DNA from 3 places in the Methylobacterium sp. WL12 genome. Region 3 is predicted to be linked to each of the others. Evidence: predicted binding sites of a transcription regulator. Region 3 holds the regulator's gene; each other region holds the start of a gene.
The links. The regulator LexA, encoded in region 3, represses DNA repair genes until DNA is damaged. The targets are predictions, from matches to a motif close to TGTTCNNNNTGTGTTCNG.
Positions count from the first base shown of each region.

Region 1: the regulator LexA is predicted to act here: its motif matches at 1,171-1,188, upstream of ssb (single-stranded DNA-binding protein).
Region 2: the regulator LexA is predicted to act here: its motif matches at 6,618-6,635, upstream of dinB (DNA polymerase IV).

Region 1 covers NZ_VRUW01000047.1:10,862-20,734, reverse strand. The annotation lists gene FV226_RS17150 (TadE family protein) at 1-88, opposite strand, end outside; gene ssb (single-stranded DNA-binding protein) at 481-1,029, opposite strand; gene FV226_RS17140 (NADP-dependent oxidoreductase) at 1,244-2,260, opposite strand; gene FV226_RS17135 (DUF4174 domain-containing protein) at 2,395-2,805, shown strand; gene FV226_RS17130 (hypothetical protein) at 2,868-3,359, opposite strand; gene FV226_RS17125 (phosphodiester glycosidase family protein) at 3,557-4,306, shown strand; gene FV226_RS17120 (cytochrome P450) at 4,263-5,711, opposite strand; gene fumC (class II fumarate hydratase) at 5,844-7,256, shown strand; gene FV226_RS17110 (DUF4169 family protein) at 7,285-7,476, shown strand; gene FV226_RS17105 (ribbon-helix-helix domain-containing protein) at 7,828-8,076, shown strand; gene FV226_RS17100 (AraC family transcriptional regulator) at 8,051-8,824, opposite strand; gene FV226_RS17095 (MBL fold metallo-hydrolase) at 8,905-9,873, shown strand, end outside.
Region 2 covers NZ_VRUW01000015.1:17,669-27,541, forward strand. The annotation lists gene FV226_RS08540 (L-lactate permease) at 1-856, opposite strand, end outside; gene FV226_RS08545 (pyruvate dehydrogenase complex dihydrolipoamide acetyltransferase) at 1,047-2,468, opposite strand; gene FV226_RS08550 (Uma2 family endonuclease) at 2,473-3,108, opposite strand; gene FV226_RS08555 (DUF5076 domain-containing protein) at 3,123-3,398, opposite strand; gene FV226_RS08560 (pyruvate dehydrogenase complex E1 component subunit beta) at 3,459-4,910, opposite strand; gene pdhA (pyruvate dehydrogenase (acetyl-transferring) E1 component subunit alpha) at 4,978-6,042, opposite strand; gene FV226_RS08570 (septum formation initiator family protein) at 6,189-6,500, opposite strand; gene dinB (DNA polymerase IV) at 6,724-7,764, shown strand; gene FV226_RS08580 (SDR family oxidoreductase) at 7,880-8,758, shown strand; gene FV226_RS08585 (hypothetical protein) at 8,867-9,166, shown strand; gene FV226_RS08590 (iron-containing alcohol dehydrogenase) at 9,492-9,873, opposite strand, start outside.
Region 3 covers NZ_VRUW01000016.1:63,722-73,594, forward strand. The annotation lists gene lpxI (UDP-2,3-diacylglucosamine diphosphatase LpxI) at 1-820, shown strand, start outside; gene lpxB (lipid-A-disaccharide synthase) at 817-1,965, shown strand; gene gltA (citrate synthase) at 2,010-3,299, opposite strand; gene gltX (glutamate--tRNA ligase) at 3,508-4,935, opposite strand; gene FV226_RS09190 (ComEC/Rec2 family competence protein) at 5,179-7,512, shown strand; gene lexA (transcriptional repressor LexA) at 7,506-8,255, opposite strand; gene FV226_RS09200 (hydroxyacid dehydrogenase) at 8,419-9,357, opposite strand; gene FV226_RS09205 (response regulator) at 9,726-9,873, shown strand, end outside.

The DNA of each region.
Region 1 (9,873 bases), on a different contig from region 3:
TCGCGCCGACCAGCGCGAGGAACGGAAGCGCCACCAGGGCGAACTCGAGCGCCGCGGCGCCCTCTGTGGCGGCGGCGAACGAACGCAAGCGCGGCGGGCGAATGGGACGGGTGAAGCGTCGCGGCATGTCACCGGGGGCGGCTGGAATACATCATCCAGACGCTTGCCAGCCAGATCTAAACCAAACGCAAATGTGCAGGCTCAACCCTAGATAACATCTTCTGGCATCAGATTGCCAGTGACACACCCCCCGGTTGCGGACTCAGATGATAGGCTTAGGACAAAAAGACTGATTTTGCAGAGGAGCATTTGGATCTAGCCGAAACACCGGCCGATTGCGGAAATTAGACTTCTCCGGGTCCAGGCGGATCAGGTGACGATCTCGCCAAAGCTCATGAAAATGGCCCCGGATGGGACATCCGAGGCCGCTGAAATTCGGGGATCAGACCCGTTGCGCTGCCGAGGCGGTCGCCTACGGGTCTAGAACGGGATGTCGTCGTCGAGGTCGTAGTTGCCCCGCGAGCCGCCACCACCGCCGCCGCCGGACGGCGCCGGGGGCTGACGACGCTCGCTGCCGCCCTGGGCACGGCCGCCGCCGTATTCGCCGCCGCCACCGCCGCCGCGGCTGACCTGGCCGCCGCCCTCGTCGTCGGCACCCATCTCGCCGCCGCCGCCGCCGCGGCCGTCGAGGATCGTCATCTCACCGCGGAAGCGCTGCAGCACCACCTCGGTGGTGTACTTCTCGACGCCGGAATTGTCGGTCCACTTCCGGGTCTGGAGCTGGCCCTCGATGTAGACCTTCGAACCCTTGCGCAGGTACTGCTCGGCCACGCGGGCGAGGTTCTCGTTGTAGATCACGACCGAGTGCCACTCGGTCTTCTCCTTGCGCTCGCCGGACGCCTTGTCCTTCCACGATTCGGAGGTCGCGAGGCGCAGGTTGACCACCGGGTCGCCGGAGCCGAGGCGGCGCGTCTCGGGATCGCGCCCGAGGTTGCCCACCAGAATGACCTTGTTGACGCTGCCCGCCATCGCTCTCTCCTTCGCCGTCGGATCTCACAGGGACCGGTCTCGCCGAGCCCGCGTGCGCCCTTCATGGGCCTCGGAACGGACCCCGGCAACCGCTTGAGGGGCGCTTGTCCCCATCGTGCACACGCGCCGCCGGCACGATCATGTTCTATCTTTGTTCCCAACCGGCGGCAACTCGGCGCCGCGCGGACACGGCGCCGGATGCGAGCCTTCGCGCTCAGGCGACGTGGACGACGAGCTTGCCGAAGTTGCGGCCCTTGAGCAGGCCAATGAACGCCTCCGGGGCGTTCTCCAGCCCCTCGACGACGTCCTCGCGGTACTTCACCGATCCGTCCGCGATCCAGCCGCCGACCTCGCGCTCGAACGCGTCGATCTGGCTGGCGAAGTCCCAGACGATGAAGCCCTGCATCCGCAGGCGCTTGGTCAGCACCGCGCGCATCAGGAGCGGCGAGCGGTCGGGACCGGGCGGCAGCTCCGTGGCGTTGTAGCCGGCGACGAGCCCGCAGACCGGCATGCGCGAGAAGTCGTTGAGCAGCGGCAGCACCGCATCGAACACCGCGCCGCCGACGTTCTCGAAGTAGACGTCGATGCCGTTCGGGCAGGCGGCGGCCAGCGCGCCGGGCAGGTCGTCGGAGCGGTGATCGACCGCGGCGTCGAAGCCGAGCTCGCGGGTGAGGTAGGCGCACTTCTCGGGGCCGCCGGCGATGCCGACCGCGCGTGCGCCCTTGATCCGGGCGATCTGCCCGACGAGGGAGCCCACCGGCCCGGCGGCGGCAGCGACGACGACGGTCTCGTTGGGCTTCGGCTCGCCGATGTTGAGGAGGCCGGTATAGGCGGTCATGCCGGGCATACCGAGGACGCCGAGCGCCGTCGTCGGCGGCGCCACCGCGGGGTCGACCTTGCGCAGGCCCTTGCCGTCGGACACCGAATAGTCCTGCCAGCCGCCGAAGGCCTGGACCAGGGTGCCGACGGGGAAGTCCGGGTGCTCGGAGCGCATCACCTCGCTCACCGTCCCGCCGGTCATCGGCTCGCCGATGCCGACCGGCGCGGCGTAGGATTTCGCTGCGCTCATCCGGCCGCGCATGTAGGGGTCGAGAGAGAGCCAGCGCGTGCGCAGCAGGATCTCGCCGTCGCGCGGCGTCGGGACGACGGCCTCCTCCAGGCGGAAGTTCTGCAGGGTCGGCTCGCCGTGCGGGCGCGCGGCGAGGACGATGCGGCGGTTCTTGGCGGCCATGCCGTGTCTCCTTGGGATGGAGGAATCGAGGCTCGTTCGAACGCTCATGTCGCAGCCGTGGCCGCCGATGTCACCGGCTGGCCTGATCCGCGTTTCCCGTTCGAACCATCCCGTTTAGGGGAATAAGGACCATCATGCGCGTCGGATCCGGTGTCGCCCTCGCCATCGCGTTCGCAGCCTTCGCCGGACCCGGCGCGGCGGCCCAGGACCCGCTCGCGCGCTATCGCCAGGTCTCGCGGGTGCTCGTCCTGTCGGCGCCGGATGCGGGAGACCGCCGGCTCGTCGCGCAGCGCGCGACGATCGCCGCGGCGCGCGCAGGTCTCAGCGAGCGGGACCTCGTCGTGGTCGAGGCGGTCGGCGGAGGCGGCGACGCAGAAGCGATCCGGCGGCGGCTAGGCCTGCCGGCCGACGCGTTCCGCGCGGTGCTCGTCGGCAAGGACGGGGGCGTGAAGATCACCGAGCCCGAACCGATCGCGCCGCAGCGCCTGTTCTCGACCATCGACGCCATGCCGATGCGCCGGGACGAAATGCGGCGGCAACGCTGAGCGGAAACGAAAAAGGGCTGCCCGCAGGCAGCCCCCTTCGTCGTCACGATCGGACGCGTAGCTCAGTAACAGCGCTCGATCAGCACGCGGCGGTAACCGTAAGGAGTCCAGCGCACCCGCGGGACGGTCACGCACTCGCCGCCGTAACCGTAGCCGCCGTAGGCCGCCGGGGCGTAGCCATAGCCGTAACCCGGGTAGCCGTAGCCGCCATACCCGCCGTAGAGACCGCCGGCCGCCAGGCCGAGGCCGACGCCGAGCCCAAGACCGCCGAGCCCGTACCCGAGACCACGGCCGTAGCCGTAGCCGCGATACCCGCCGTAACCGCCGCGGTAGCCACCGAACCCACCGCGGTAGCCGCCGAAGCCGCCCCGGTACCCACCGAAGCCCGCACCACGGAACCCACCACCGAAGCCACCGCCCCGGAAGCCGCCGAAGCCGCCCCCGTGGAAACCACCGCCATGGAACCCACCGCCGAACCCGCGCGCTTCGGCCGAGGCCGGAAGGTAGGCGAGAGCCCCGACCATCAGCGTCGAGGCAAGAAGAAGACGCTTCATCTCATCAGCTCCAGAAGAGTCGTGTCCTTGCCCCCCGTCACATCAAGAACGCCCAGCCGCCGACTTCGGTTCACGCTGCGACATCGGCGATCGACGCCCGGGCTTCGGAGTCCGGGCCGCTTGAAAACCGTCGCATTCTGAGGTGAGGAGGCGTGCGGCGGCCCCTTTAAGGGCTCGCGCACGGTCAGGACCTCACGATGATGTTACGCCTCACCAAAGCTGCGGTCCTCGCGCTGATCGCAGTCTCGGCCGGCGGCGCCCACGCGGAGACGGCGCCGAATGAGACGTGCCGCCCTGTCCAGGCGCAGGGCGACAGCTTCACCGTATGCACCGTCGACCTCCGCCGCCAGCGGGTGCGCCTGTTCTGGCTCGGCGCGGACGGGTTGCCGTATTCCTCGCTCTCGACGCTTGCCGAGAAGCAGGGTCCGCGCCTCAGCTTCGCGATGAACGCCGGCATGTACGACAAGGGCCAGGCGCCGGTCGGGCTCTACGTCGAGGACGGGCGGGAAATGAAGGGCGTCTCGACCGCGAACGGGCCGGGCAACTTCCACCTCAAGCCCAACGGTGTGTTCTACGTGAAGGGCGAGCGCGCAGGCGTGCTCGACACCGGCCATTACCTCAAGGCCCGCATGAAGCCCGACTTCGCGACGCAATCCGGCCCGATGCTGGTGATCGACGGCCAGATCCATCCCAAGATCTCCGCCGACGGGCCGAGCCTGAAGATCCGCAACGGCGTGGGCGTCCGCGACGACGGCCGGGTGGCGGTGTTCGCGATCTCGGAGCACCCCGTCACCTTCGGCGCCTTCGCCCGGTTGTTCCGGGACGACCTCGGCTGCCGCAACGCCCTCTTCCTCGACGGCAGCGTGTCGAGCCTCTACGCCCCCGCGCTGAAGCGCAACGACCTCAGCCGCCCGCTCGGGCCGATGGTCGGGGCCGTTCCACGCTAAGAGGCGTCTGCCCCCGGCGGGTCGCATCCATGCGCAGGCCGTGCTCGGGGCGCAGCGTCACCCGGTGCAGCGGCGTCATCGGCGGATGGTCGTCCGGCATCCGGAACCGGACCGCGCGGACGACGTGGGCCAGCACGATCACCGCCTCCTGCACCGAGAAGCTCTGGCCGATGCAGACGCGCGGGCCGGCCCCGAACGGCAGGTAGGCGAAGCGCGGGATCGCGTCGCGGTTCGCGCCGAGGAACCGCTCGGGCACGAAGGCGTCCGGATCGTCCCACAGGGTACGGTGCCGATGCAGCACGTAGGGCGCCACAAGCACCATCGACCCGCGCGGCACCTTGATGCGGCCGAGGCGGTCGTCGCGGATCGCCTGGCGGCTGAGGAACGGCACCGGCGGGAACAGCCGCATCGCCTCTTCCATCACCGCCTTGGCGAAGGGCAGCGCGTCGAGGGCGAAGTCGCCCTCGCCCGCCGCGTCGACCTCCGCCTCCAGCCGCTCCCGCGCCGCGTCGTCCTTCGCCAGGCAGTAGAGCGCCCAGGTCAGGGCGTTCGCCGTGGTTTCGTGGCCGGCGGCGATGAAGGTGATGATGTTGGCCTGCACCTCCAGGTCGGTGAGGCCCTTGCCGGTCTCCGGGTCCTGAGCCGCGAGCAGCAGCGTCATCAGGTCCTGCGGCGCGCCGCCGGCGGCGACCTGGGCCTTGCGCCGTGCGATCAGCGCCTCGACCACCTCGGCGAAGTAGCGCCCGGCCGGCCGCGCCCGCAGCCGGCCGAGCCGCGGCACGAAGTCGGGCACGCCGAACACGTCGAGGGGATCGATCGGCCCGACCGCCTCAAGGAAGCGCGTGATCGCGCGCCCGAGGGCGTCGGGATCGCCGGGCAGGCCTTGCGTGAAGATCGTCCGCTCCAGCACGTCGAGGGTGACGCGGGTCATCTCCAGCGCGACGTCGACCCGGGTGCCGTCCCGCCGGGCCAGGCGCCGCGCGAGCTTGGCGCCGGACGCGTTCATCGCATCCGAGAAGCCCTGCACCGTGCGGGCCGAGAAGATCGGCGCCAGCGTCCGCCGCTGCAACTTCCAGGCGTCGCCCTCGGCGCTGAGCAGGCCGTTGCCGAGACCGGGGGCCAGCACGCGGCGCTGCAGGTCGTCCTTGCGGTAGTTGCCGACGTTCTCGACCAGCAGGTAGCGGATCAGGGCCGGGTCGCTGACCACGGTGATGCGGCCCATGGCGCCGTCGCCGGCCACCACGGGCGCGGTGAAGTGATCCTCCATCCAGGTGGTGATCGGGTTCTGCCGCGCCGCCTTGAGGAACGCGAACAGGCCCATCGCCGTGCGGCGCGGCGCCGGCACGGGCGGCCGGAAGCGGGCCGTCGCCGGCGCCGGCGTGTCGATCGCGATCGTCGCCGTCATCGACGCCATCCTTGTTCGCCGGGCGGGGAACAGCCCGCCGCGTTTGTCGAGGCGCGGCGGGAAAAGCACCTTCGCGATTTGCCGCCGCCTGTCGTAGGTAGGCTTCGCATTGCAGCAAACGTAGAGGCCACGATGTCGCCGCAGCCCGATACCGCCACCCGCACGGAATCCGACACCTTCGGGCCGATCGAGGTCCCGGCGCACCGGTATTGGGGGGCGCAGACCCAGCGCTCGATCCAGAACTTCAAGATCGGCACCGAGCACATGCCGGCGCCGCTCGTCCACGCGCTCGGCCTCGTCAAGCAGTCGGCCGCCCTGGTGAACCAGGATCTCGGCGGCCTCGACCCGAAGGTGGCCGAGGCCATCGCCGCGTCGGCGGCCGAGGTGGTGGACGGCCGCCACGACGAGGAGTTCCCGCTGGTGGTCTGGCAGACGGGCTCGGGCACGCAGTCGAACATGAACGCCAACGAGGTCATCGCCAGCCTCGCCAACGAGCGGCTCGGCGGCCAGCGTGGCGGCAAGTCGCCGGTGCATCCCAACGACCACTGCAACCGCGGCCAGTCCTCGAACGACGTGTTCCCGACGGCGATGCACATCGCGGTCTCGCGCGAGATCACCGGCCGCCTGATGCCGGCGCTGACCCACCTTCATGCGGCGCTCGACGCGAAGGCGAAGGACTTCGAATCGATCGTCAAGATCGGCCGCACCCACCTGCAGGACGCGACCCCGGTCTCGCTCGGCCAGGAATTCTCCGGCTATGCCGCGCAGGTCGCGCTCGGCGGCTCGCGCATCGCGGCGACGCTGCCCGGCGTGCTTGCGCTGGCGCAGGGCGGCACGGCGGTGGGCACCGGCCTCAACGCGCATCCCGAATTCGCCGAGCGTTTCGCCGCCAAGGTCGCAGAGCTGACCGGCCTGCCCTTCACCTCGGCCGCCAACAAGTTCGAGGCGCTGGCGACCCACGACGCCCTGGTTTTCACCCAAGGTGCGCTCTCGGCGCTGGCCGCCGGCCTGTTCAAGATCGCGCAGGACATCCGCCTGCTGGCATCCGGCCCGCGCTCGGGCCTGGGCGAACTGTCGCTGCCGGAGAACGAGCCGGGCTCGTCGATCATGCCGGGCAAGGTCAACCCGACCCAGTGCGAGGCGCTGACGATGGTCTGCGCCCAGGTGATCGGCAACGGCACCACGGTGAGCTTCGCCGGCAGCCAGGGCAACTTCGAGCTCAACGTGTTCAAACCGGTGATCGCCAACGCGGTGCTGCAATCGATCCGCCTGCTCGCCGACGCGGCGGTCAGCTTCACCGACAACTGCGTCGTCGGCATCAAGGCCAACGAGGACCGGATCGCCGACCTGATGAGCCGCTCGCTCATGCTGGTGACCGCGCTCGCCCCCTCGATCGGCTACGACAAGGCCGCCGAGATCGCCAAGACCGCGCACAAGCGCGGCACCACCCTGAAGGAGGAGGCGCTACGCCTCGGCTACGTCACCGAAGCCGAGTTCGAGCGCGTGGTGCGTCCCGAGACCATGCTGGCCCCGAGCGCCGAGTAGGCGCCCGCTCGAACGGGAGATCGACGCGATGGCCGAGATCATCAACCTGCGCCAGGCCCGCAAGGCGCGCCTGCGGGTCGAGAAGGACGCCAAGGCGGAGGACAACCGCATCGCCTTCGGCCGCCCCAAGAAGGCCCGGACCCTGCAGGAGCGCAAGACAGCCATCGAGGTGGCCCGCCACGAGGGCCACAAGCTCGTCGGGCCAGATTCGGACACGTGACGCGGTGCCCCTTCTCGACCCCTGTGCGAGCGACAGGATTCGCACATCGCTGCTTCTGGCGTTTCGATCTGCGCGCATCCCCTCGCCCCGCTTGCAGGGAGAGGGACGCGACGACCTCGTCGTCGTGGTGGCGAGGCGGCAGCCGACGGTGAGGGGGCCGATCCGGAGGAGGCTTTTTCGTTCGCGCGCCCTCACCGTCGCTTTGGCTTCGCCGACGCTTGCCGGCTGCACGACAAGGTGCAGCCGGGCCTCTCCCCGCACGCGGGGAGAGGGGAACCCGCGCGTCATCAGATGCCGTGACGAAATGGACGACTACCGTTTCCCGTGCGCTGGACGGAGAAGGCGCGCCCGATGACCATCACCAAGCGCTCGGTGATGATCGCCGGCCACCGCACCAGCGTGTCCCTGGAGGACCCGTTCTGGACGGCTTTGGGCGAGATCGCAGCGGCGCGCGAAAAGTCCGTCCAGGCGCTGATCGGCGCGATCGACGCCGAGCGGAACGGCCAGAACCTGTCCTCGGCGATCCGGGTCTTCGTGCTGGCGGCGTATCGCGAGCCGGCGGACCGACCCGTCGTCAGCGCCGGATGTCGCGAAGGCTGAGCGAAGCGGGGGCGCCGAAGGTCCGCCTGAAATCGTGGGCGAAATGGGCCTGGTCGGCGAAGCCGGCCGCATGCGCGGCGCCGGTGAAGTTGTTGCCGTCGATCACCGCACCGATCGCCCGGCGCATCCGCAGCCAGGCCCGATAGCGCCGGAACGGCACCCCGACGGCGTCGGTGAACAGGTGCTGGAACCGCGAGGCCGACAGGCCGACCGAGGCCGCGAGCGCCCCGGCCGACGGCGTCGCTTCGGGCTCGGCGAGCAGGCGGCGGATCGCCCGCGCGATCCGCCCGTCGATCCGCGGCTCCGCCTGCCGCCCCGCGAACGCGAGGAGGTCGGCGAGCGCCGGCCCGGCGGCGGAGGCGCCGTCGCGGTGCTCGAACAGGTCGCGCAGCGGCGTGGTCTCGCCGGCGGCGCCCAGGAGCGCGCCCGCGATCTCGCGGGTGCCGTGCAGGAGCGGCGTCAGCGCCTCGACCCCGAAGCGGTCCGGCTCGAGGTAGAGCACGCCGAGCGGGTCGCCGCCGAGGTCGAGTTCGTGCACGCACCCGGCCGGGATCATCGCCGTGCGGCAGCTGGTCCAGTCCTGCGTGCCGACGCGCAGGCGGAAGTTGCCGTAGAGCCCCGCGAGGAAGACCGGCGCGCCGTGCTGGTGCCCCGCATTGTAGCGCAACGGCCCGGCGAAGAAGGTCGTCGCGCCGGCCACATGCCAGAGCGGCCGCAACGGCCCGTCGTCGGCAGCACGTTCGTACAAGCGCCCGATCCCCCGCAGCCGGTAGGCCTTCGCCCACGCCGCGCAGTCTGCGGCCTCACGCGGGCGAAGGGAATGATTCGATGATCGAACGGACGCGCCGGCAACTCGCCGCGACCGGCCTCGCCGCCTTGGCCGCCCCGGCGCTGCTGCCTCGGTCGGCGCGGTCCGAACCGCTCGGCCCGGCGACGCCGGCGCAGTACCGGTTCGCGCTCGGCGCCTTTCGCGTGACGATGCTGCTCGATGCCGCCGGGATGATCGACGGCCCCTGGCCGATCGTCGGCGAGGACCGCCCCAAGGGCGAGGTCGAGGCCCTGATGCGCGCCAACCGCCTGCCGCCCGATCGCTTCCAGCCGGGCTTCACCCCGGTGCTGATCGAGACCGGGCGCGAGACCATCCTGTTCGACACCGGCAACGGCGCGGTCGGCTTCGTGCCGCCGCCGGCCGGCGGACGTCTGGTCGAGCGGCTGCGCGCGGCCGGCACCGCGCCGGAGGCGATCGACGTCGTCGTCCTCAGCCATTGCCACACCGACCACATCGGCGGGCTGATGCGCGACGGGCACCCGACCTTCCCCAACGCGCGCCTCGTCGTCGGCGCGGTCGAGTACGATTTCTGGACCAAACCCGAGCGCCTCGCGTCGGAACCGTCGGGCAACGAGCACGCCTCGGCGCTGGTGTTCCGCGCCAACCTCCTGCCGCTCGCCGCACGGACACGCTTCGTGGCGGCCGGGGACGAGATCGTTCCCGGCATCCACGCGCTCGCGGCCTACGGGCACACGCCCGGCCACCTCGCCTTCCACGTCGAGAGCGCGGGGCGGCGGATGCTGATTTGGGGCGATTGCGCCCACCACGAGGTCGCCTCGCTCGCCGAGCCGGGCTGGCACGCCCTGTTCGACATGGACAAGGGACAGGGCGCGGCCACGCGGCGTCGGATCTACGACATGGCGGCGACCGACGACATCGTGGTCGCCGGCTACCATACGTCGTTCCCGTCGCTCGGCTACGTCGCGCCGAGCGGCGCAGGCTATCGCTGGATCCCGGTCACCGACCAG
Region 2 (9,873 bases), on a different contig from region 3:
TGCCGCGGAGCGCCGGCGAGGTCCAGATCGCGGCCGGCTTCCAGACCTTCAGGAACAGCACCAGCGCGCCCATCGCCGCGATCGAGGCGCCGATGTCGACGATCCACGGGTTGACGTAGTTCGAGATGCCGAACTGGGCCGCCGCGAAGGCGCCGCCGCAGATCAGGATCGCCGGCCAGACCTGGATCATGCCGCGGAAGCCCGCGAACACCCAGATCAGCCAGAACGGCACGATCAGCGAGAACACCGGCAGCTGGCGGCCGATCATCGCGCCGAGCACGTAGGGGTCGTAGCCCGTCACCGAGGCCAGGCCCTGGATCGGGGCGCCGAGCGCGCCGAAGGCCACCGGCGCGGTGTTGGCGATGAGCGAGAGGCCGGATGCGGCCAGCGGCGAGAAGCCGAGCCCGATCAGGATCGCGCCGGTGACCGCCACCGGCGTGCCGAACCCGCCCGCGCCCTCGAAGAAGGCGCCGAAGGCGAAGGCGACGAGCAGCAGCTGCAGCCGCCGGTCGCTGGTGATGCCGGCCACCGATTGCTGGAGGGTCGCGAACCACCCCTTCTCCACCGTCAGCCGGTAGAGGAAGATGACGTTGAGGATGATCCAGCCGATCGGGAAGAAGCCGGTCACCATCCCGAGCAGGGAGGCGCGGGTCGCGAGGCCCACCGGCATGCCGAAGGCGACGACGGCGATGGCGAAGGCCAGGATCAGGGCGAGGACGGCGGCGACGTGGGCCTTGACCCGGCCGCTGGCGATCATGGCGAGCAGCGCGATCACCGGCACGGAGGCGGCGAGCGTCGACAGCCACGGGTTGCCGAACGGATCGTAGACCTGATTCCAGGTTTGGACGGGTTCCACGGGCGTAGTCCTCCGATGGCCCGGGTTGATCCGCGGGCCGTTGGAGGCGGTGCTAGCAGAGCGGCGAATCCGGCTCAACGCCGAGAGATAATGTATTCAGAAGGTGTTGCGCGCCGGTTGCTCGTTCAGCGGGACCCTGTCGCCCGGGCGGCGGGACCCGGCCGCGCGCGGATGCGCGGCCGGTCCGTCCTCAGACCAGCATCCCCATCGGGCTCTCGATCAGGCCCTTGAAGGCGGCGACCAGCTCGGCCCCGAGCGCCCCGTCGAGCACGCGGTGGTCGCAGGAGAGCGTCGCGGTCATCACCTGGGCGACGGCGGGGGCGCCGTCCTTGACCACGATCCGCTTCTCGCCGGCGCCGACCGCCAGGATCGAGGATTGCGGCGGGTTGATCACCGCGGTGAAGTGCTTGATCCCGAACATGCCGAGGTTCGACACCGAGGTGACGCCGCCCTGGTACTCCTCCGGCTTCAGCTTCTTGGCGCGGGCGCGAGCGGCGAAGTCCTTCATCTCGTTGGAGATGGTGGACAGCGTCTTCTCGTCGGCCCGGCGGATGACGGGCGTGAACAACCCGCCGTCGATCGCCACCGCGACGCCGACCTCGGCGTGCTTGAAGCGCAGCACCCGGTCCTCGGCCCAGACCGCGTTGGCCATCGGCACCCGGGTCAGGGCGAGGCCCATCGCCTTGATGACGAAGTCGTTGACCGAGAGCTTGAACAGCGGCTTGCCGTCCTTGTCCTTGGCCGCGCTCTTGTTGAGCTGCTCGCGCAGCGCCATCAGCGCGTCGATCTCGCAATCGACGGTCAGGTAGAAGTGCGGCGCCACCTGCATCGCCTCGGTGAGGCGCTTGGCGATGGTCTTGCGCATGCCGTCGAGGGGCACTTCCTCGTAGCTGTCCTTGGCGTAGAAGCCGCGGACCTGGTCGGTGGTGAGGCCGGCGGCCCTGGTCGCGGGCGCCGTGGCGGGCGCAGCCTTCGGCGCTGCGGCCTCCGGCGCCTTCGCGGCCGCTTGCGGGGCCGCCGTGGGGGCCACCTTGCCGGTGCCGGCCGCCTTGGCTGCGCGCACGTCGCGCTCGATCACCCGGCCGCGCGGGCCCGAGCCCTGGACGGCGGAGAGGTCGATCCCCTCCTGCTTGGCGATGCGGCGGGCCAGCGGCGAGGCGAAGACGCGCTCGCCCGAGCCGCCCTGCGGGGCGGCGTCCGCCTTGGCGGCGGGCTGGGCCCCGTCCGGGGCCTCGTTCACCCGCGCGTAGGACATGTGCCCGCCGCCGGGCGTGGCGTTCTCGTTCGCCGACGACGCGTCGGCCTTGGGCGCCTCCGCGGGGGCGGCGGCAGGGGCCGAGCCGCCCGCCTGGACCCCGGCCGGATCCTCGCCGTCGATGGCGATCACCGCGATCAGGTCGTTGACCGGCACGTCCGCGGTGCCCTCGGGCACGACGATACGCGCGAGCACGCCCTCGTCGATCGCCTCGACCTCCATGGTCGCCTTGTCGGTCTCGATCTCGGCGAGCACGTCGCCCGACTTGATCGCGTCGCCCTCCTTCTTGAGCCACTTGGCGAGGTTGCCCTTCTCCATCGTCGGCGAGAGGGCGGGCATCAGGACGTTGACGGGCATGGCTTCAGGTCTCGTCCGTGGGCAGGGAGGGAGCGTCGGGTTCGGCGCGGGGATCGGCGAAAGGGTCGGCCGAGGGGTCGGCGAAGGGAAACAGGTCGTCGAGCGGGAACGGAACCGCGTCGAAGGGCGGCAGGGCCACGGTCTCGCCGCGCGCCACCGTGCCGAGCAGCAGCCACTGGGAGCCGGCGAGCGCGAAGGCTTCGAGCACCCCGTCGGCGGGATCGAGCAGCCACAGGTGCCCGACGCCGGCCTCCGCGTAGATGCGGCGCTTCGGGCCGCGATCGAGCCGCGCAGTGGCCGGCGACAGGATCTCGCAGACCCAGTCCGGCACGGTCTCGACGAAGGCGGTTTTGGGCTCGGCCGGCAGCCGCTCGCGGCGCCAGCCGGCGAGGTCGGGGACCACCACCTGCACGCCGAGGTGGAGTTCGGGCTCGACCATGAAGATCCAGCCGCCCGGCCCGCCGCGCCCGCGGCCGAAGGGTGCGTTCAGCTCCGTGGCCAGGCCCACCGCCGCCATCGCATGGCGCGGCCGCGGCCGCGGATGCGTCTCCAGCGACCCGTCGACGATCTCGGCCACGCGATCGGCCGGAACGGCCTCCAGGTCGGCATAGGTGGCGACACGCAGTGCGGGCTCGGCCATGCGCTCGGGCCCCGCTAGTTCAGGCCGCCGGGATCGAGGCCCTCGGCCTCCCACCCCCCGCGGATGCGGTCGAACGCCTCCTCTTCCGACATGTCGGTTTCCAGGGCGTAGGCGCGGGCCGCCTGCCGGGCGAGGTCGACCATCAGGCGGCCCCAGGTGGCGGGGTCGTCGAAGGACCGGCGCAGCGCCACGCTGACGGCCCCGTCGACCACGGCCGCGCGCAGCACCTCGATGCCGCCCTGTTCCAGGGCGTCGGGCGGGATCTCGAGGGCTTGGAAGGATTCACTCATACCACGTCATGACCCGTCGATCGGCCCGGTTCCGCCCTCAGGCGCGAAGGCGGATCGCATTCACCGGTAGCAGACGGCCTTGGCCGCCTCGACGACCTCGGCGACGTTGGGCAGCGCCAGCTTCTCGAGGTTGGCCGCGTAGGGCATCGGCACGTCCTTGCCGGTGACGCGCAGCACCGGCGCGTCGAGGTAGTCGAACGCGTCGACCATCAGGCGGGCCGAGATCTCGGCGCCGATGCCGCTCTGCGGGAAGCCCTCCTCCACCGTGACGCAGCGGCCGGTCTTCTTCACCGATTCGAGAACCGTCTCGGTGTCCATCGGGCGGATCGTGCGCAGGTCGATCACCTCGGCCTCGATGCCCTGGTCGGCCAGGATCTGCGCCGCCTTGAGGGCGTAGGTCATGCCGATGGCGAACGAGACGATGGTCACGTCGGTGCCGGCGCGATGGATGCGGGCCTTGCCGATCGGCAGCACGAAGTCGTCGAGCTTCGGCACCGGGAAGGTCTGGCCGTACAGGATCTCGTTCTCGAGGAAGATCACCGGGTTCGGGTCGCGGATCGCGGCCTTGAGCAGGCCCTTGGCGTCGGAGGCGGTGTAGGGCGCGATCACCTTCAGGCCGGGCACGTTCGAGTACCACGCCGAATAGTCGTGGCTGTGCTGGGCGCCGACGCGGGCTGCCGCGCCGTTGGGGCCGCGGAACACGATCGGGCAGCCGAGCTGGCCGCCGGACATGTAGAGGGTCTTGGCCGCCGAGTTGATGATGTGGTCGATCGCCTGCATGGCGAAGTTGAAGGTCATGAACTCGACGATCGGCTTCAGGCCGGACAAGGCCGCGCCGACGCCGATGCCGGCGAAGCCGTGCTCGGTGATCGGGGTGTCGACCACGCGCCGCGCGCCGAATTCCTGCAGCAGGTTCTGCGTGACCTTGTAGGCGCCCTGGTACTCGGCGACCTCCTCGCCCATGACGAAGACGTCCTCGTCCCGGCGCATCTCCTCGGCCATGGCGTCGCGAAGCGCCTCGCGCACGGTCATAGTCACCATCTCGGTGCCGGCCGGGAACTCCTCCATCACCGGCGCGGCGGCCTTGTTGGTGATCACGGCGGGCGCGGCCGGCGCACGGGGCGCGTCGTCGCCGGTCTTGGCGGTGGGCGCCGGCGCCGGGGCGAGCCCTTCCGCCTGCATGTCCGGCGTCGGGGCGGGATGGCCCTCGGCCGGACCCTTCGGCTTTCCGCCGCCGCCCCCGGAGGCCGCGGCCGCCGCGACGTCCTCGCCCTCGCCGGCGATGATCGCGATCGGGGTGTTGACGGCGACGCCCTCGGTGCCCTCGGCGACCAGGATCTTGGCGAGCGTGCCCTCGTCGATCGCCTCGACCTCCATGGTCGCCTTGTCGGTCTCGATCTCGGCGAGCACGTCGCCCGACTTGATCGCGTCGCCCTCCTTCTTGAGCCATTTGGAGAGCTTGCCCTCCTCCATGGTCGGAGACAGGGCGGGCATCAGGATGTCGGTCGCCATGAAGGGTCTCTGATCGGTGAGGCGGGCGGGGCGGCCTTGAAGGGGGCGTCGGAGAGGCGGCGCGCCCTCAGGCGCGCGCGTCCAGCAGGATGTCGGTCCACAGCTCGGACGGATCCGGCTCGGGATCGTGGGTCGCGAACTCGGCGGCGTCGGCGACGGTCTCGCGGACCTTGGCGTCGGTGGCCTTCAGCTCGGCCTCGGCGACCCCGTGCAGCTCGATCAGGCGCTTGCGCACCATCTCGATCGGGTCGTGCTCGTCGCGCATCTTCGAGACCTCGTCCTTCGTCCGGTACTTGGCCGGATCGGACATCGAGTGGCCGCGATAGCGGTAGGTCTGCATCTCGAGGATGTAGGGGCCCGCGCCGGTGCGGGCGTGCTCGATCGCGCGCTGCGCCGCCTCGCGCACGGTCCGCACGTCCATGCCGTCGACCTGCTCGCCGGGGATGCCGAAGGAGATGCCGCGCCGCGAGAAGTCCGTCTGCGCCGAGGCGCGGGCGACCGAGGTGCCCATGGCGTAGCGGTTGTTCTCGATCACGTAGACCACGGGCAGCTTCCACAGCTGCGCCATGTTGAAGCTCTCGTAGACCTGGCCCTGGTTGGCCGCGCCGTCGCCCATGTAGGTCAGGCTGACCTTGCCGTTCTTGCGGTAGGCGTCGGCGAAGCCGAGGCCCGTGCCGAGGGAGACCTGCGCGCCGACGATGCCGTGCCCGCCGAAGAACTGCTTCTCGCGGCTGAACATGTGCATCGAGCCGCCCTTGCCGCGGCTGTAGCCGCCGCGGCGGCCGGTGAGCTCGGCCATCACGCCCTTCGGGTCCATGCCGCAGGCGAGCATGTGGCCGTGGTCGCGGTAGCCGGTGATCACCTGGTCGCCGTCGACCGAGGCCATCTGCATGCCGATGACGACCGCTTCCTGGCCGATGTAGAGGTGGCAGAAGCCGCCGATCAGGCCCATGCCGTAGAGCTGCCCCGCCTTCTCCTCGAAGCGGCGGATCAGCAGCATCTGGTGGTAGGCGTGGAGGTCTTCCTCGCGGGTGAATTGCGGCGCGTTGGGAGCGGGCTGGTGCTCGGCCGCCACGGCTTCCGGCGCCTCCGCGGCAGGGTTGGGGTGCCCCGCATCTTTCGCGGCATCCATCGGCGTGCTCCCGTGCTGGCGTCTCTTCCCTGTCGGTTTAGGACACGCGCCCCGGGAATGCGAGGGCCTACGCTCTGACAGGTTCCGGCCGTTGTCAGGCGCTTCGGAGCTTCGCGGGAAGGGCCGTTCGGGCGTCGAAGCGCCGTTCAGGGATCGATGACGACCACGTCGTTGGCGTGGACCCGGCCGAGGACGACGCGGGCGCGCTCCTCCAGCAGGTCGCGGTCGATCTGCTCGCTGCGCAGCAGCGCGACGCGGTGCTCCCAGGTCGCCCGCTCGGCCTTGGCGGCCGCGAGGTCCCGGGTCAGCCCGTAGGCCTGGATCTTGAGGGCGCGCTTGGCCTCCAGGCCGCGGTTGCCGTTCTCGGCCTGATACACGAAGTAGCCGACCACCAGCCCGGACAGGGTCCAGAGGCTGAGGGGCAACACGACCATTCTGACGCGGCGACGGACGACCATGCCGCGACCATCGGCGGCGAGGGTTAACAAAGCCTTTGCCGCGCCGCCCGATCGCGCGCTCGGCGGTGGACGGTGGCACACCTGCGGGTTGAACCGACCTCCGGAGTGCGGGAAGATCGGAACAAAGGTCGAACATCGATCCGCCTGCGATCGCGCTGCGGACGGATCGCTCAAACGGGACAGCGCAGTGACCGCCCCGGTGCGAAAAGTCATCCACGTCGACATGGACGCGTTCTACGCCTCCGTCGAGCAGCGCGACGACCCCGCCCTGCGCGGCCGGCCGGTGGCGGTCGGCGGCTCGCGCGAGCGCGGCGTGGTCGCGGCGGCGAGCTACGAGGCGCGGGTCTTCGGGGTGCGCTCGGCGATGCCCTCGGTGACCGCGCGCCGGCTCTGCCCGGACCTGGTGTTCGTGCGCCCGCGCTTCGAGGTCTACCGCGGCATCTCCGAGGAGATCCGCACGGTGTTCTCCGAGCACACGCCGGTGATCGAGCCGCTCTCCCTCGACGAGGCCTACCTCGACGTCACCGAGAACCTGCAGGGGCTGCCGACCGCCACCCTGGTCGCCCGCGCGATCCGTGCCGCGATCCGCGAACGCACCGGGCTCGTGGCCTCGGCCGGCGTCTCGTACAACAAGTTCCTGGCCAAGGTGGCCTCCGACTACCGCAAGCCCGACGCGCTGTTCGTGATCACCCCGGAGATGGGGCCGGCCTTCGTCGAGGATCTGGCCATCGGCCGCTTCCACGGCATCGGCCCGGTCACGGAGACGAAGATGCGCCGGCTGGGCATCCACACCGGCCGCGACCTCAAGGCCCGCTCGCTGGAGGAGCTGACCGCCATCCTCGGCAGCGCGGCGCCCTACTACCACGGGGTGGCGCGCGGCATCGACGAGCGCCCGGTGCGGGCGCACCGCATCCGCAAGTCGATCGGCGCCGAGAACACCTTCTCCGACGACAGCGCCGACCTCGACGTCCTCGCGGAGCGCCTCGCGCCGATCCTCGACAAGGTCGCGGGCGCCTGCGCCGCCAAGGGCCTGCGCGGCCGGACCGTGACGCTCAAGGTGAAGTTTTCGGACTTCGCGCAGGTGACCCGGGCGCGCTCGCTGGCCTCGCCCGTCGGCGACCGGGCGAGCCTGGAGGCGATCAGCCTCGGCCTGCTGCGCGACCTCTACCCGCTCCGGCGCAGCGTGCGGCTGCTCGGCGTCGCGCTCTCGGCCCTCGACCACGGCGAATCCCCGGAGCCGCTGCAGCTCGGCCTGGCGATCTGACGGCCCCCGCCGAGCCGCCGGGGGCGCAGTCATCGGGTCGCGGTCATCGGGTCGCGGGTCCTTCGCCGGCGCCCCGCCCTACCTGGGTGGAGAACGACAGCGAATGCAGGCAGCCATGACCGACGACCCCCGCGAAGCCGGAGCACTGCCCCCCTTCCCCGGCGACCAGCAGCAGGCGCGGCCGGGATTGTCTTCGCGGATGACCCCCGCCCCCGACCACGGCGAGCACAGCTACGTCGGCAAGGGCCTGCTGACCGATCGCGTCGCCCTGATCACCGGGGGCGATTCCGGGATCGGCCGGGCGGTGGCGATCGCCTACGCCCGCGAGGGCGCCGACGTGGCGATCTCGTACCTGCCCGTCGAGCAGACGGACGCCGAGGAGACGAAGGCCTGGGTCGAGCGGGCCGGCCGCCGCGCCCTGCTGCTGCCGGGAGACCTGCGCGAGGAGGCCCATTGCCGCGACCTCGTCGCGCGCACGGTCGCCGAATTCGGGCGCCTCGACATCCTGGTCAACAACGCCGCCGCGCAGACCGTCAACGACGGGCTCGACGACGTGACGGCGAAGGACCTCGAAGGCTCGTTCCGCGCCAATGTCTTCGCCATGTACTACCTGTGCCAGGCGGCGGTGCCGCACATGAAGCCCGGCTCGGCGATCGTGAACTCCACGAGCCAGCAGGCCAAGGTCGCCGACAAGACCATGCTGATCTACGCCGCCACCAAGGGGGCGATCGCCAGCCTGACGATCGGGCTGTCGAACCTGCTGGCGCCCAAGGGCATCCGGGTGAACTGCGTCGCGCCCGGCCCGGTCTGGACGCCGATCCAGCCGATCGTGAAGAGCCCGGAGCAGATCGCGTCGCTGGGGTCCGAGACGCCGCTCGGCCGCGCCGGCCAGCCGGCCGAGCTGGCCCCGGCCTACGTGCTGCTGGCGTCGCGCGAGGGCAGCTACATGTCCGGCGCGCTCGTGCCCGTCACCGGCGGCACGCCGATGTACTAAGCCGCGACCCCGCCGACCGGAACGGTCCGCGGCGCCTGCGATTGACGGCGGAACCCCCCAAGGGGCCGAACTGAGGGGCCGAACCGCCCTGCCACAGGAGCCGGAACCATGTCGAAGACCATCGCCGCCACGTTCGAGACCCGCCGCGACGCCGAGATGGCGGTCGAGCACCTCGTCCAGGAGCACAAGATCGACCGCAAGGCCGTGACCATCGCGCCGGTCTCGGACGAGAACAGCGCCGGCACCGAGACCGCCGGCGCCGACGTCGAGGACGGCCGCGTCGCGAAGACCCACACCGACGGCGAGCCCAAGCTCACCGGCCGCCTCAAGGTCTCGGCCGACGTCGATTCGTCCCTCGCCGACAAGGTCGAGAGCTCGTTTGCGACCTACGGCGGCAAGGCCGCCTGAGCCGGCACGCCGCACGACGCCGTCCCGCGATCCAACGGGCGACCGCTTTCCCCGGAAAGGCGCGGATTCCCCTCTCCCCGCGGGCGGGGAGAGGCCCGCACGGACCTCGTCGTCCGTGCGGGAAGCGAAGGCGAAGCCGAAGCGGCGGTGAGGGGGAGCTTCCAGACGAGCCTCGTCCGTTCGAGCCGCCTCGCTTCGTCGACGACGAGGTCGGCAAAGCCCTCTCCCCGCAGGCGGGGCGAGGGGATGCGCGCCGACCGTTCAGCCGGAAGCGGAGACCGCGTGGGCACGACGGCTCGCCGCACCCCTGCCCCGGCTGGGCCGCTCAGGCGGCCCAGACCTGGCGGTACAGCGTCGCGATGGCCTCGATCTCCGGCACGACCGGGTTGTTGCCCGGCGAGCCCGAGGCCAGCGCCTGCGCCGCCATAGTCGGGATCAGCCCGTTCCACCTTGCCTCGTCGATGCCGTAATCGCCCGGGGTCGGCACCTGCAGGTCGTCGTTGAGGTTCTGCAGCTCGGCGATCAGGCGCGAGACCGCGCGCGCATCGTCGTCGGTCTCGCGCGCCACGCCCATCGCCCGGGCGCAGGCGGCGTAGCGGCCGGGCGAGCCGGGCGCCGAGAACGCGGTGACGGCCGGCAGCAGCATCGCGTTCGAGAGCCCGTGCGGCACGTGGAAATGCGCGCCGATCGGCCGGCTCATCCCGTGC
Region 3 (9,873 bases):
CCTGCCGGAACAGGTCGCCCACTCCCTCGATCGTGCCGGCCGCGCCTTCAAGGTGCTGGCGCTGCGCGGCTTCACCGACCACGCCCTGCGCGCGCGGGCCGACGCCACGGTCGATCTCCTCGACATCGGCGAAACCCTGCGCATTCTCGAAGGCTGGGGGCCGGCCACCGTCGTGCCGGCCGGCGGCGTCGCGCGGCCGAGCCCCGCCGCGATCCTCAACGCGGCCGCCGCCTTCCGCAACCGGGTCGCACTCCGAAACCTCGCCGACGGCGGCGACGACCGGCTGCTGCGCGGCGCCCTCGCGCTGCTGGAGGAGAACGGCCACACCGTCTGCGGCGTCCACGAGGTCGCCCCCGACCTGCTGAGCCCCGCCGGCACGATCGGCGGCCACCGGCCGGACGCGGCGGGCGAGGCCTCCATCGCGACCGGCCGGGCGGTGCTGGCTGCGCTCTCGTCTTTCGATGTCGGCCAAGCGGTGGTGGTGGCGGCCGACCGGGTGCTCGCGGTCGAGGGGCCGGAGGGCACCGACCGCATGCTCGCCCGCGCCCGCGCGCTCGCACGGAAGCCTTGGGATCTGTTGCCCTGGGGCCGCATGCGGGCGCTGCCTGCGACCGTCCTGGTGAAGTGCGCCAAGGACGGCCAGGACTTGCGCATCGACTTGCCGGCGATCGGCCCGCGGACCGTCCGCAACGCGGCCGCCGCCGGCTGCGTCGGCCTCGCGGTGGAGGCCGGCCGCACCCTGTTGATCGACCGCCCGGAAACGATCGCCGAGGCCGACCGGCTCGGCCTCTTCCTGATCGGCATCGGAGTCGGCCCATGAAGATCTGGCTCGTGGCGGGCGAGGATTCCGGCGACCAGCTCGGCGCCAAGCTGATGGCGTCGCTGCGCGAGGCCGCGCCCGGCCCGGTAACCTTCGGCGGCGTCGGCGGGGAGGCGATGACGGCGCGGGGGCTGACCTCGCTCTTCCCCCTCGATGACGTGGCGGTAATGGGCTACCTGCCGGTGCTGGCGCGCCTACGCACGCTGCTGCGCCGCATCCGCCAGACCGTGGACGACGTGGTCGCCAACCGCCCGGACGTGCTCGTCATCATCGACAGCCCCGGCTTCACCCACGCGGTCGCCTCGCGCGTGCGCAAGCGCGCCCCGGAGATCCCGATCGTCGACTACGTCTCGCCGAGCGTGTGGGCGTGGCGGCCGTGGCGGGCGGCCTCGATGCGGGGGTTCGTCGATCACGTGCTGGCGCTGCTGCCGTTCGAGCCGGCGGCGCACCTACGGCTGAACGGGCCGCCCTGCACCTATGTCGGCCACCCCCTGATCGAGCGGTTCTCGGAGCTGCGGCCGGACGCGTCGGACGCCGCCCTGCGGGAGGCCGTGCCGTGGCGCGTGGTGGTGCTGCCGGGCTCTCGCCGCTCCGAGATCGAGCGGCTGATGCCGGTCTTCGGCCGGACGCTGGCGCGGCTGGCGCGGGACGTCGGCCCGATCGAAGCGGTGCTGCCTGCGGTCACCCGGCACCGCGCCCTGATCGAGCGCATGGCAAACGCCTGGAACGCGCCCGTGCGCATCGTCGCGGGCGAGACCGCGAAGTATGCCGCCTTCCGCCAAGCGCGGGCCGCGCTCGCCGCCTCCGGCACGGTGACGCTGGAACTCGCGCTGGCGGGGGTGCCGATGGTGGTGGCCTACAAGGTCTCGCGGGTCGAGGAGGCGGTGGCCCGGCGCCTGATCCAGGTGCCGACCATCGTGCTGCCGAACCTGATCCTGTCCGAGAACGCCATGCCGGAATTCGTTCAGGCCGAGTGCACCGAGGACCGCCTCGCCGCGGCGCTCGCCCCCCTCGTCACCGGCGGCACCGCGCGCGACCGCCAGGTGGCGGCCCTGAAGCGCATCGACGGCCTGATGCGGCTCCCCGACGACGAGGCGCCGAGCCGCAGCGCGGCGCGGGTGGTTCTGGCTGCGATCAAGGGCTGAGCGTCTCATCCCTCCCCCGCAGAGGGGGGAGGGTAGACCAGCCGTCAGCCGCGCTCGTTGATGCCGACGTAGTCGCGCTTGGTCGGGCCGACGTAGAGCTGGCGCGGGCGGCCGATCTTCTGCGAGGGATCCTCGATCATCTCGGCCCATTGCGCGATCCAGCCGACGGTGCGCGCCACCGCGAACAGCACCGTGAACATGTCGGTCGGGAAGCCCATCGCCTTCAGGGTGATGCCCGAGTAGAAGTCGATGTTCGGGTAGAGCTTCTTCTCGATGAAGTACTCGTCCTTGAGGGCGATCTCCTCGAGCTTCATCGCGACCTCGAGCAGCGGATCGTCGTTCTTGCCGAGTTCCTTCAGCACCTCGTGGGTGGTCTTCTGCATGATCCGCGCGCGCGGGTCGTAGTTCTTGTACACCCGGTGGCCGAAGCCCATCAGGCGGAACGGGTCGTTCTTGTCCTTGGCCTTGGCGACGTACTGATCGACGCGGTCCGGCGTGCCGATCTCCATCAGCATCTTCAAGGCCGCCTCGTTGGCGCCGCCATGCGCCGGCCCCCACAGGCAGGCGACGCCGGCCGCGATGCAGGCGAACGGGTTCGCGCCCGACGAGCCCGCGAGCCGCACCGTCGAGGTCGAGGCGTTCTGCTCGTGGTCGGCGTGCAGGATGAAGATCTTGTCCAGGGCCTTCGAAAAGATCGGGTTAACCTGGTAGTCCTCGCACGGGACGGCGTAGCACATCCGCAGGAAATTCGAGGTGTAGTCGAGATCGTTCTTCGGATACACGAACGGCTGGCCGATCGAGTATTTGTAGGCCATCGCCGCTAGCGTCGGCATCTTGGCGATCATGCGCATCGACGCGATCATGCGCTGGCTCTCGTCCGTGATGTCGGTCGAGTCGTGGTAGAAGGCCGAGAGCGCGCCGACGGAGGCGACCATCACCGCCATCGGGTGCGCGTCGCGGCGGAAGCCGGTGAAGAACCGGTTCATCTGGTCGTGCACCATGGTGTGGCGCGTGACGCGGTAGTCGAAGTCGGCCTTCTGACCCGGCGTCGGCAGCTCGCCGAACAGCATCAGGTAGCAGGTCTCGAGGAAGTCGCCCTGCTCGGCGAGCTGCTCGATCGGGTAGCCGCGATAGAGCAGCACGCCCTCGTCGCCGTCGATGTAGGTGATCTTCGATTCGCACGAGGCGGTCGAGGTGAAGCCGGGGTCGAAGGTGAAGGCGCCGGTCTGCGCGTAGAGCTTGCCGATGTCGACGACGTCGGGGCCGATCGTACCGCTCTTGACCGGCAGAGAGACCTCTTTGCCGTCCACGGTGATGGTGCTGGCTGCGCTCATGGAACGTGGACCCTTTCCTGGCAACGAATCGGTGCCGGCCCAAGGCTCGGCTCCGCGCCGCCCTGGACCCGAAGTCACCTGCATTTTGCTGCAGGTGCTCACAGGCCCACCGGTTAGCGGATCGGCCGGGCGCCAGCAACGGCGCGGATGACAACCACGCCCCGACGCCAAGCGAAAACCGGGCCGCGCGTGCGCTGCGGCGAAAGCCTCAGCTTTTCGTGATCCGGTCGGCGAGGCGGGCGAGGCTTTCCTCGCGGCCGAGGACCGCCATCACGTCGAACAGCGGCGGCGAGGTGGTGCGGCCGGTGAGCGCCGCCCGCAGCGGCTGCGCCACCTGCCCGAGCTTCAGCCCCTCGGTCTCGGCGAAGAGCCGCACCGCGGCTTCCGTCGCGGCGGCGCTCCACTCGGGCAGGGCCTCGAGCACCGGCAGGATCGCGGCGAGGCGTGCGCGGGCCTCGTCGGTGAGGAGGGCGGCAGCCTTCTCGTCCGGTACCAGCGGACGCGCGGCGGTGAGGTAGTAGGCGCTGTCGAGCAGCTCGATCAGGGTCTTGGCCCGCTCCTTCAGCCCCGGCATCGCCGCGACGAGCTTTTCGCGCAGGTCAGGCGCGAGGGGGGCGACGAGGCCGCGCTCCGGGCCGACGTTCGGCAGGATGCGCTCGATCGCGTCGACCAGGTCCCCATCCGCTGCGCCGCGGATGTAGAGGCCGTTGAGGTTCTCGAGCTTGGCGAAGTCGAACCGCGCCGGCGAGCGGCCGATCGCCTTGAGGTCGAAGGCCGCCACCATCTCCTCAGTGGAGAACACCTCCTTGTCGCCGTGGCTCCAGCCGAGGCGGACGAGGTAGTTGCGCAGCGCCGCCGACAGGTAGCCGAGGTCGCGGTAGGCGTCGACGCCGAGCGCGCCGTGGCGCTTGGACAGCTTGGCCCCGTCGGCCCCGTGGATCAGCGGGATGTGCGCCATCCGCGGCACCTCCCAGCCCAGCGCTGCAAAGATCTGGCTCTGGCGGGCCGCGTTGGTGAGGTGGTCGTCGCCGCGGATCACCTGGGTCACGCCCATGTCGTGGTCGTCGACGACGACGGCGAGCATATAGGTCGGGTTGCCGTCCGAGCGCAGCAGCACGAGGTCGTCGAGGTCGCGGTTGGCCCAGGTGACGCGGCCCTGCACCGCGTCGTCCACCACCGTCTCGCCCTCGCTCGGGGCGCGCAGCCGGATCACCGGCTTTACCCCCGCCGGCGCGTCGGACGGGTCGCGGTCGCGCCAGCGCCCGTCGTAGCGCAGCGGCTTGCCGGCGGCCCGCGCCTGCTCACGCATCTGCGTCAGCTCGTCCTGCGTCGCGTAGCAGCGATAGGCGTTGCCTGAGGCCAGCAGACTCTCGGCGACCTCGCGGTGGCGCTCGGCGCGGGCGTACTGGAACACCACGTCGCCGTCCCAGTCGAGCCCCAGCCAGCGCATCCCGTCGAGGATGGCGTCGATCGCCCCTTGCGTCGATCGCTCGCGGTCGGTGTCCTCGATTCGCAGCAGCATCCGGCCGCCCATCCGGCGGGCGTAGAGCCAATTGAACAGCGCCGTGCGGGCACCGCCAATATGGAGGTAGCCCGTGGGCGAGGGCGCGAAGCGCGTGACGACGGCTGACGACATCGGACGATGGATCTTTTGGTGAAGGGGCGAGGAGCACCCTGGTCGCGGCGCGGATCGACCGATCCGGTTGCGCGCGTCTAGATCGCTCCGCGGCGAAGGGAAAGGCGGTTCGGCGTCCGCGAAGACGCACGCAAAGCTGAGGACCCGCACCGGAACCCAGTTCCGACCGCTCTAGCACGCCCGTGCGGATGCGTTAACAATCCGCTCCGGCGCAGCGGCCTCGCGCCGGCCGGTGTGCCGATCATGGCGCGGGACATCGTACGATCGACGGGACGGGCCGTCGCTGGACCGGCTCTCGGGCGCTTCATCGCGCCCGCCGTGCTCGGGCCGGCTTTGCGCGGCTGGGTCGTCGGCGGCCTTGTGATCGAGGCCGAGCAGCGCCGGCTGTTCCCCTGGCTCGCGGTCGCCTTCGGCGCCGGCATCCTTGTGTTCTTCACCGCCACCGACGGGATGCCCGCGCTCTGGGCCCCCCTCGCTGCGGCGGCGGCCTGCGCCGCGACCCTGCCGTTCCTCGGTGGTCGGCCGGTGGCTTTGGCGATTGCGCTCGGGCTTGCCGCAGCGCTCCTCGGGTTCTCGGCGAGCGCCCTGCGGGTGTCGCGGGTGGCCGCGCCCGTGCTGACCCGCACGATGATCGCCCCGCTCGAAGGGCTGATCGAGTCGCTGGAGGAGCGGGAGGAGGGCGCCCGCCTCGTGGTCCGGGTCGCGAGCCTCGGCACGATGTCGGCGGCCGAGCGCCCGGTCCGCGTGCGCGTCTCGTTCAAGAAGGCGCCGCCCTTGCGGCCGGGCGACTTCATCGCCGCCACCGCTCGCCTGCTACCGCCCCCGGAGGCGGCGCGGCCGGGCGGCTACGACTTCGCCCGCGACGCCTACTTCCGCGGCATCGGCGCGGTCGGCTCCTTGTTGAGAAAGATCGCGGTGAAGCCGCCGCCGGAGCCGGTGCCGTGGTCGCTCCGCCTTGCGGCTGCGGTGGACGACGCCCGAAACGCGCTCACCCGCCGGATCACCGACGCCAACCGCGGCCAGGCCGGCGCGGTCGCGGCCGCCCTCGTGACCGGCAAGCGCGGGCTGATCGCGCCGGCGACCAACGACACCTTGCGGGCGGCCGGAATTTATCACGTCGTTTCTATCTCTGTACTCCACATGGTGCTGGCCGCCGGCGTCGTGTTCTGGCTCGTGCGGGCCGGGCTCGCGCTGGTGCCGTTCCTCGCGCTGGCCTGGCCGATCAAGAAGATCGCCGCGGCGCTGGCGATGGTCGGCGTCACCGCCTACTGCGTCTTCTCCGGTTGGGACATCGCCGCCGAGCGCTCCCTCGTCATGACCCTGATCATGCTCGGCGCGATCCTGGTCGACCGCCCGGCGTTGAGCATGCGCAACCTCGCCCTCGCCGCGCTCATCGCGCTGGCGCACGAGCCGGAGGGGCTGCTCGGCCCGAGCTTCCAGATGTCGTTTGGGGCGGTGGCCGGCCTCATCGCCTGCGCCCGGCTGATCGACGGGCGCCTGTTCCGCCGCGATGGCGCCGGGCGGATCGGCCGGCTGATCGCCCTGGGGCTGACGACGGTCGTCGGCACGCTCGGCACGACGCTGGTGGCCCAGGTCGCCACCGCACCCTTCGCGACCTACCACTTCCAGACGGTGCAGCCTTTCGGGCTGATCGGTAACGCGCTCACGCTGCCGCTGGTCTCGCTCGCGGTGATGCCGGCGGCGGTGCTCGGCATCGTCGCCTACCCGTTCGCCCTCGATCAGCCGGTCTGGTGGCTGATGGGCCTGGCAGTGCGGGGGATGCTGACGATCTCCGAATGGATCGAAGGGCTCGGGCGCGCCAACGTGGTGGTGCCGGCCTTCGGCACCGGGGCGCTCGGGTGCCTTGCCGCGGCGCTTCTGCTCGCGACGCTGCCGGTCTCGCGCCTGCGCTGGCTCGCCCTGCCGCCGGCGCTGCTGGGGCTCGGCCTCGCGACGGCGCCGGCACGCTTCGAAATCTACGTCGATCGCCAGGGCAGCGGTGCCGCGGTGCGCCGGATCGACGGCAGCCTCGTCGCCCTCGGCAAGCCGTCGAACTTCGTGCTGGAGCAATGGCTGAAGGCCGACGGCGACGGCCGGACCGGCGCGCAGGCGACCGGGGGCGCTACGTGTGACCGGATCGGTTGCGTCCTACGGCTCGCCGATGGCCGCGCGGTGGCGCTCCTGAAGGACCGCCGCGGCTTCGCCCAGGATTGCGCCAACGCCGCGGTGTTGATCACGCCGCTCTCCGCGCCGCCCGGCTGCGCCGCAGCCCTCGTCATCGATCGCGCCTACCTCGCCGCCCACGGCGCGGTGGCGATCCGCCTGCAGCCGGACGGCTTCACGGTGAGTCGGACCCGCGAGCCGGGGCGGACGCTGCCGTGGCGACCGGCCCAAGCCCGCGTGCCGGCCAAGCCAGCCGACCAGCCGGTGCCAGAATCGCCTTTACCCGGCGAGATCAAGCCGAAGTACGTACCTTTCCAGGGCATGGCGCCGCCGAATCCGCGGACCGAACCGGCGCCCGACGACCCGGCCGCGGACGGCCCCGACGCCGAGATGCCGGCGGAGACGCTTCAGTAACGGCGGACGAGGCTGACCAACCGCCCCTGGATCTGGACGCGATCCGGCCCGAGCACGCGGGTTTCGTAGGCGGGGTTGGCCGCTTCCAGTGCGATCGACGAGCCGCGCCGCCGCAGGCGCTTCAGCGTCGCCTCCTCATCGTCGATCAGCGCGACGATGATGTCGCCGGTGTTGGCGGTGTCCTGCTTGCGGATCACCACGAGGTCGCCGTCGAGGATGCCGGCCTCGACCATCGAATCGCCGCGGACCTCCAGTGCGTAGTGCTCGCCGCCGGCGAGGAAGTCCGGCGACATGGTGATCGCGTGGCTCTGGTTCTGGATCGCCGAGATCGGAGTTCCGGCGGCGATCCGGCCCATCACCGGGATCGACACGGAGCGACCGCTGTCATCGACCATCTGCGTCGTCGGCCGAGGCGGCACCGCCTTGGCGCGCCCGCCCTCCACCACGCTCGGGGTGAAGCGGCGTGGCGCGGGCGCCGCCACCGGGGCGGGCGCCGCCACCGGGGCGGGCGCCGCCATGCGGCCGGCGCCTTCGGGCATCCGCAGGACCTCGATCGCCCGGGCGCGGTTGGGAAGCCGGCGCAGGAAGCCGCGCTCCTCGAGGGCGGTGATCAGCCGATGGATGCCCGATTTCGACTTGAGGTCGAGGGCGTCCTTCATCTCGTCGAACGAGGGCGGGACGCCGTCCTCGCGCATCCGCTCATCAATGAATCGTAGGAGATCCAGCTGTTTACGGGTCAGCATCGGCGAGCTCGCGAGAAAGAGCGGCCGCACGAAGGTGAAGCCGCAGAAACAAAACACGAACACGTTAAACGTTCGTCAAGTGTTCCGCAAGGGTTCTTGTCGCGACGCGCTGCGCGGACAGACGAATTCGTTACGCGACGGTGCCAGCGCGGCACGGCGAGGTTCAGCCCTCCAGGCTTCGCCGCACGGCGCGGGCCGTGACGGCGGAGACGCGCACGTTCGATTCCTGCGTCACGCCCGCGATGTGCGGCGTCAGGATCAGGTTCGGCACGTCGGCGAACAGTGCCCCGCCCATAGCATCCAGCGGCTCCTCCGCGAACACGTCCAGCGCCGCCCCGCCGAGATGGCCCGACCGGAGCGCGTCAACGACTGCGCGCTCGTCCACCACGCCCCCGCGGGCGGCGTTGATCAGGATCGCGCCCGGTGGCATTCGGGTGATCGCGTCGGAGCCGATCATCCCCCGCGTCGCCTCGGTGAGCGGCACGTGCAGGGAGAGCACGTCGCTCGAAGCGATCAGCGCGTCGAGTTCGGCACGCGCCACCGAGCCGTGGGCCGGGCGCCACGCGGTGTCCTCGGGCGTCAGGTACGGGTCGAAGGCCGAGACCGCCATGTCGAGCGCCGCGGCGCGCCGGGCGGTCTCGCGGGCGATGGCACCGAAGCCGACGAGGCCGAGGCGCTTGCTGGCGATCTCGCGCCCCATCAACGCGTTGCGCGGCCACGCCCCCGCCGCCACCTGCGCGCTGGCACCGTAGGCGCCGCGCAGCAGCAGCAGAGCCGTGCCGATCACGTACTCGGCCACCGCGCCGTCGTTGGCGCCGATCGCGGGATGGACCGCGATACCGCGGGCTGCGCAGGCCGGCAGGTCGATGTTGTCGAGGCCGACGCCGAGGCGGCCCACCACCTTGAGGTCGGGAGCCGCTGCCAGCAGGTCGCCGCGCACCTGCGTGCGGTTGCGGACGATCAGCCCCGCCGCCTCTTGGAGCGCCGCGCGCAGGGCGTCGGGCCGGTCGACGAGGGTCGGATCGTAGAGCGTCTCGAACCCGGCGAGCTCCGCCCGGATCGCGGCCTCGTCCATGAACTCGCTGATGACGACCTTGAGCATCGCGTGCCGATCCTGTTTCGCACCGCGGCCTAGCCTCCCCCGCGTGCGTCTCCGCCGGGCGCCGTGCCCGCCTGCGGGGCCGTCATCTCGCGTCAGGGCGCATCGGTAAAGGCCGCGCCGGCTCATCGCGAGGGAACGGGCGTGCCGACGCAGCGCCGTTTGGGCTCGGACGGCATTCGTGTCCCGCACATCAGTATTCGGGCGTCGCCGCCCCGGGTGGCGCTGGACCGGCGCGTGATTAACCGCTTCGCAAGGCAAACCGGCTTAGGTTTGGACCCATGAGGTGCGGCCGGCGGCGGCGCCTTTCGACAATGCGTGACCGACGCCGACCCGAGCCGGCGATTCGGAGACACCGGAGCAGTTTCACCATGGCCCTCGACCTCAGCATGCCGATCCTGGTCGTCGACGACTACCAGACGATGGTCCGCATCATCCGCAACCTCCTGAAGCAGCTCGGCTTCGAGGAGGTCGACGACGCCTCCGATGGCACGGCCGCCCTGGCGCGCCTCAAGGGCC